One region of the Microbacterium wangyouchuni genome, then DNA from elsewhere that is predicted to be linked to it. Evidence: predicted binding sites of a transcription regulator. Region 1 holds the regulator's gene; the other holds the start of a gene.

Region 1 (3,406 bases):
CTCCCCCAAACAAGACGAAGTTCGACCACGATTCATGCGGTGTGTAACCGAGAGCTTCTAGAGTCGCTGTGATGCGGTCACGCTGTTCAACGATCTCGTCGACCATGCCCAGCATGGTAGACGCGTTGCGCAACGCTGCCACGGCAGCCGCCTGTGTCAGAGCACTGAGGTGATAGGGCAGGCGTACCAACCGCAGTGCATCGATAAAGGCAGGGTCCGCTGCCAGGTAGCCCACCCGAGCCCCGGCGAATGCGAACGCTTTGCTCATCGTGCGCGATACCGCCAAGCGGGGACGCCCAGGCAAAAGAGTGAGGGCAGACTGCGCTTCGCGAGGCGCGAACTCCCAGTAGGCCTCATCGACGATGACCACGCCACGGGCAGACTCGTAGACCGCTTCGATCACGTCAAGACCGAGAGGAGTTCCCGTCGGGTTGTTGGGGCGGCACAGCAGCACGACGTCGGCGTCTGCCTCGCGGACCTGCGCTGCGGCATCTTCTGCCGTCAACGTGTAGTCGGGTTCGCGGGTGCCCGTGACCCAGCGTGCCCCGGTGCCCTGCGCGAGCAGCGGATACATCGAGTACGTCGGTGCGAACCCGAACACGGTGCGTCCAGGACCTGCGAAGGCCTGCATGATGTGCTGCAGCACCTCATTGGAGCCGTTACCAGCCCAGATCTGCGTGGCGTCGAGTCCGTGACCGAGATACTCGGCGAAACCCTCACGCAGCGTCGTGAACTCGCGATCGGGGTACCGGTTCACGTCGCGCAATGCGACAGCGATGTCATCGAGGATGTCGCTGGCCACCTCGTCGGGAACGGGATGAGTATTCTCATTGACGTTCAACGCAACCGGAAGCGGAGCCTGAGGTGCGCCGTAGGGTGTCAGCCCGCGAAGATCGTCACGAAGAGGTAAGTCGTCAAGAGAAGCAGTCACCCTCCCATGCTAATGCTGGGTTCAGTTGGTGTACTGCGCGGGGATGGCCAGGCTCTGACCAGACTGCAGCGATCCGCCGCCCAGCAGGTTCAGCTGCTGGATGTCATCGATCACCGTACGCGGATCGGCACCCGGTGCGATTGACTCCGCGATCGACCAGAGAGTGTCACCGGGCAGCACTGTCACACTCTCGAACTGCACGGGCTCGGCGGCTTCTCCGGATGCGAGCGCTGATCCTCCGCTGAGCGCGGCGAATCCGATCCCGGCGGCCAGCGGCAGGGCAGCAAGAGCAAGCAGCACGCGGCGCCCGCGCGTCGTCAGCCGCAGGCGCGTCGTGGCGCGGACGGGGCGGACTGCGGGGGCGGTAATGCTGATGGTGCTCATGAGTTTCTCCTCTGCCTCTTTGGCGTAGCGTTCGCATTCACCACTCGGCCGGGAGCGGCGAATGCGAAGCTACGTACCGAATGTATCTTCGAATTCGAACATCTGTCAAGACTTATTCGAAACCTCACCGTGAATTTCACCGACACGCTCGAACAGATCTTCCGAATGTGACCGTTTCTCGGATACGGTTTCGATAGAGACACACCATCACGGACCTCAGACATTCGAAGACGAGCATCGGCAGCGCGCACAAAGGAGCCACTCATGAGCGATAACTCAGCCCCTGACCCGGGGGCACCGCGCACACGTCGGCGCAAGAACCTCAGCCCGAAGCAGCTGGCGATCCTCGAGGTCATTCAGACGTCGATCGCAAAGCACGGCTACCCGCCGAGTATGCGAGAGATCGGCGATGCCGTGAACCTCAAGTCACTCTCGAGCGTCACGCATCAGCTGGGCCAGCTCGAGCTCAGCGGCTACCTGCGCCGCGACCCCGGTAAGACGCGCGCCATGGAGGTGCTGATCGATCTGCCCGGTACCAGCAGCGAAAGCCCCGCAGATACGAGCACGCCCGTCGGGGATGCCGCGATGGTTCCTCTGGTCGGCCAGATCGCCGCCGGCGTGCCGATTACCGCCGACCAGCAGGTGGAGGAGATCTTCCCGCTCCCCCGTCAGCTCGTAGGCAAGGGCGATCTGTTCATGCTCAAAGTTTCCGGCGAGTCGATGATCGACGCCGCCATCTGCGACGGCGACTGGGTTGTCATCCGCACACAGAACACCGCAGAGAACGGTGAGATCGTGGCCGCGATGCTCGACGGCGAAGCGACCGTCAAGACGTTCCGCCAGCGCGATGGCCACACCTGGCTGCTCCCTCGCAACTCCTCCTTCGAGCCCATCCTCGGCGACGACGCCGTCGTGCTCGGCAAGGTCGTGGCGGTGCTGCGCGCGGTCTGAGCCGCTCATCTGATCCACAACGCAGAGACCGCCCTTCCCCGGCCTGGGGAAGGGCGGTCTCTGCGTTCTCGGTGCAGTAAGACTCCGGAGAGCGCGGACTGTCCGGCGTCAGGCGGTCACCGCTACCTCGGCGCGCACGCGGCGCGTCGCCTCGACGATGTTTTGCAGCGACTGGGTCGTCTCCTCGTAGCCTCGAGTCTTCAATCCACAGTCGGGGTTGACCCACAGTTGACGCGTCGGGATCTCATCGACGGCCCGACGCAGCAATGATTCAATCTCGTCGGTGGTGGGAACGCGGGGTGAGTGGATGTCGTACACACCCGGCCCGATGCCGTGGGTGAAGCCCACCTCGGCGATGTCTGTCACCACATCCATTCGGCTGCGGGCCGCCTCGATCGAGGTGACATCAGCATCCAGTGCACGAATCGCATCGATCACCACGCCGAACTCCGAGTAACACAGGTGCGTGTGCACCTGTGTCGCTGGCGCCGCCCCACCGGTCGCCAAACGGAACGATGCCACCGACCATTCCAGGTACGCCGCCTGATCATGCTTCTTCAGCGGCAGCAGTTCCCGCAGCGCGGGCTCATCGACCTGGATGATCCGGATTCCGGCGTGCTCCAGGTCGCTGATCTCATCACGGAGAGCCAACGCGACCTGGTTGGCGGTCGCCTGCAGCGGCTGGTCGTCGCGAACGAACGACCACGCGAGAATCGTCACCGGACCGGTGAGCATCCCCTTCATGTGCTTCGCCGTCTTCGACTGCGCGTAGCTTGACCATCCCACGGTGATCGGGGCAGGACGCGACACATCCCCCCAGAGGATCGATGGCCGGGTGGCGCGCGAGCCGTACGACTGGACCCAGCCGTGCTCGGTCACCGCGAAGCCGTCGAGGTTCTCCGCGAAATACTGCACCATGTCGTTGCGTTCTGGTTCTCCATGCACCAGCACATCCAGCCCCAGGTTCTCCTGCAGCTCGATGACCGTGTCAACCTCGCGGCGTAGGAACTCTTCGTACTCATCATGCGAAAGCTCGCCGCGAATGTACTGCGCTCGGGCGCGTCGGATGTCGCCGGTCTGCGGGAAGGAGCCGATCGTCGTCAGCGGCAGTGCCGGCAGGTCGAGTGCTTCGTCCTGCGC
Region 2 (3,406 bases), on a different contig from region 1:
GCTTCAGCGCCGCTGTCTGCTCGGAGGTATCCGGCGCTTTCCAGCGAGCCGGACAGGCGCTCGGAATCGTGCACATTCATCTGGCACCCGAACGTGCGCACTTCGTAGGTTCGCTGTTGTCCGTCTGCGTCGACGGCCGCCGACGAGGCCGTGATGATCGTCGGTTCACTGCGCGGAGTAATCATGGTGCAACCATTCTACGAGCGGAAACCGGGACTCTCTCCGAAGCCGGGAAGATCGTCACTCCGAATCGACGAAACGCACCCCGCTGGGCCGCGTGCCCAGGGACGCTTCGGTCAGCGCCGTCCGCGCAGCCGTCATGGCGACAGAGCCGCCGTACCCCCGGCGTGCCAGCTGCCCGACAAGCCGGCGCAATGCTGTCTCGAAGTCCAACCGTGACAGCGAGCGCGCCTTCGTTCGCGCGAACTCCAGCGCGCGTTCGGCATCATCGTCGGGAAGCTCGCCCAGGGCAGCGTCGATGACATCACGACGGAGGCCGCGCTGTGCGAGCGAACGGGACAGCGCGATGCGCCCCTGGCCCTTGCGTTCGATGCCAGAGGTCACCAGTTGCTCGGCAAGGGCCGCATCGTCCAGGTAGCCGCGTCGACAGAAGTCATCGATCACATCATCGATCTGCGCAGAATTCAGTTCGTTACCGCGAAGTATCTGGCGTGCCTCGGAGAGGGAGAGAGAACGCGCACGCAGCTTGCGCACGAGTGCCTCTTCGGCAGTGCTCCGAGCTTCGTCGTGCTCGCGGTCGTCGCGGTCGTCGTTCTTGTCGCGCTCGTCGTCAATGTGTGTTTCGCTACCGCCTTCAGCGTGAGCTCTCCGCACAGGCAAGCTCGACGCCGGAACAAGCTTCCCGCCGAACAGCGGGATCACGGGGGCGAGGTCTGACTCGCCCCCGTTTCCGTCAGCCATGATCAGGCCGGACGACGCTGTGCGAGTTCATCAGCAGTCGCAGGCGCCTCTTCTGCCTTCGCGCCACCGATGCCGAGCTTCTGCTTGATCTTCGTCTCGATCTCCAGAGCGATGTCAGCGTTCTTGATCAGGAAGTTACGGGCGTTCTCCTTGCCCTGTCCCAGCTGATCGCCCTCGTAGGTGTACCAGGAGCCCGACTTCTTCACGAGAGCGTGCTCAACACCGAAGTCGATGAGACTTCCCTCACGGGAGATTCCCGTGCCGTACAGGATGTCGAATTCTGCCTGCTTGAAGGGCGGAGCCATCTTGTTCTTCACGACCTTGACCCGCGTGCGGTTACCCACAGCCTCGGTGCCGTCCTTCATCGTCTCGATGCGACGAATGTCGAGTCGCACCGAAGCGTAGAACTTCAGCGCCTTGCCACCGGCCGTGGTCTCCGGCGAACCAAAGAAGACACCGATCTTCTCGCGCAACTGGTTGATGAAGATCATCGTGGTGTTCGTCTGGCTCAGACCACCCGTGAGCTTGCGTAGTGCCTGCGACATGAGCCGTGCCTGCAGGCCCACGTGAGAATCACCCATCTCGCCCTCGATCTCAGCACGCGGCACAAGAGCAGCCACCGAGTCGATGACGATGAGGTCGATGGCGCCAGAGCGCACGAGCATGTCAGCGATCTCGAGAGCCTGCTCACCGGTGTCTGGCTGCGAGACGAGAAGAGCATCGATGTCAACACCGAGCTTCTTCGCGTACTCCGGGTCAAGTGCGTGCTCAGCGTCGATGAAAGCGGCGATGCCGCCGCCACGCTGCGCGTTCGCGATAGCGTGCAGCGTCAACGTTGTCTTACCCGACGACTCAGGGCCGTAGATCTCTACGATGCGGCCACGCGGGAGACCACCGACGCCAAGAGCGACGTCGAGGGCGATGGAGCCTGTCGGAATGACGGCAACCGGCGCGCGCTCGTCGCTACCCAGTCGCATGACCGAGCCTTTTCCGAACTGCCGGTCGATCTGGGCGAGAGCTGAATCCAGGGACTTCTCGCGGTCTGCGGATGATGCCATCATGTGCTCCTATTTGTTCGCGTGGTGCCGCCTGTAGGCTGTCGCGGCCACCCCGACTGGGGCGAACTCTCCGACAAGGCGTATGGTTTTTCGGCCTGTCTTCACCGTAGAAGGGGGCTCAGACATTGCGTCGGAAATCCCAGGAACGGTGGAAAACGTCGCCTCGAAACCATGTGTGCAGAACACTACGCGCACTTCGAACAGATATTCGACGACACGCCGAATCTGTGTCGACTTGTATCGGACGTCGACTCAGCTCTTTCGCGGCTCCATCCGGCCAGCACCGTAACGACGGTTCGCCGGAACATCGGTCGCATCGCAGAGTGCGAGCCAGATGTCACGTGGTGCCACACCAGCATCCAGCGCTTCCGATGCAGTGCGGTTGCCGATCGCGTCCAAGACGAGGTCCGTCGTCAGATTCGAAGCCCTCGCACCGAACTCAATTTGGACAGCTCGAAGAAACTCACTACGTCGCATCGACGGCGATCAGTGCAGCGAGAGCTCGGGCTCGATCGATGCGACCAGGTCGTCCGGAACAACATCAGGGAACACCTGGATGCCTTCAAGAACAGAGATGCGGTCGCCGACCTCGCGCATGATCATCGAGATAGGGACGTCGAGTGCCTCAGCAACCGAAGCGAGAATCTCGCTGGAGGCTTCCTTCTGCCCTCGCTCAACCTCGCTGAGATATCCGAGCGCAACGGAAGCCTTGCTCGCAACCTGCCGGAGCGTACGCCCCTTCTGCAGGCGGAAGTCCCTCAGCACATCGCCGATTTCCTGTCGTACAAGAATCATCGGAACCTCCCCTCCATTTCCTTGCCCGGAGCCACTTGCGAATGGATCGCCAGTCTAACCCGATGCGTTAGGAAAAACGCTACCCTTTCACGCTGTGCTTTGCTTGTGAGCACGCCTGTCATTGACACATTGATAATAACCGGCATCGAGGCAGGACTATTCCCGCAGCCGTTCCCGTACGGCCTGAATCGCCGCTTCCACGCTCTGAGCGCGAATCGCTGCTCGGTCTCCGGGGAATCGAAAGGCAAAGGAGCTGACGCGACCGCCAACGGCCACTCCGATATGCACGGTGCCCACAGGTTGGCCATCGGGCGAATCGGGCCCGGCGATCCCGGTCGTCGACACACCGACATCCGCCGGTCGTCCGTCAACTTGGACGGCTCCACAGACCCCCAGCGCCATCTGCTCCGCGACGGTCGAATGCACGGGTCCGTGTTCCTTCAACAGCTCCGCGTCCACGTTGAGCAGCGATGCCTTCACCGGGGTCGCATAAGCGACCACCGCGCCCAGCAACGTGGCAGATGCTCCAGGAACCGAAACGAGGTCGGCTGTGAGCGCCCCGCCCGTCAAAGATTCGGCTACCCCGAGCGTCCAGCCTCGCTCGGTCAGTGCGCCGATCAGCTCGGAAGCGG

Evidence for each region. The regulator LexA, encoded in region 1, represses DNA repair genes until DNA is damaged. The targets are predictions, from matches to a motif close to TCGAACANNTGTTCGA.
Region 2: recA (recombinase RecA) is a predicted target of LexA. The motif match lies at 2,176-2,191, and genes of this name have one in related genera.

The regions. Positions count from the first base shown of each region.
Region 1 is NZ_JBPTMA010000005.1:241,416-244,821, reverse strand. It holds gene ACSS7Z_RS12570 (histidinol-phosphate transaminase) at 1-931, opposite strand, end outside; gene ACSS7Z_RS12565 (LysM peptidoglycan-binding domain-containing protein) at 953-1,315, opposite strand; gene lexA (transcriptional repressor LexA) at 1,580-2,266, shown strand; gene metE (5-methyltetrahydropteroyltriglutamate--homocysteine S-methyltransferase) at 2,375-3,406, opposite strand, start outside.
Region 2 is NZ_JBPTMA010000004.1:414,406-417,811, forward strand. It holds gene miaB (tRNA (N6-isopentenyl adenosine(37)-C2)-methylthiotransferase MiaB) at 1-185, opposite strand, end outside; gene ACSS7Z_RS11215 (regulatory protein RecX) at 241-921, opposite strand; gene recA (recombinase RecA) at 924-1,979, opposite strand; gene ACSS7Z_RS11225 (DUF3046 domain-containing protein) at 2,232-2,456, opposite strand; gene ACSS7Z_RS11230 (helix-turn-helix domain-containing protein) at 2,466-2,774, opposite strand; gene ACSS7Z_RS11235 (CinA family protein) at 2,931-3,406, opposite strand, start outside.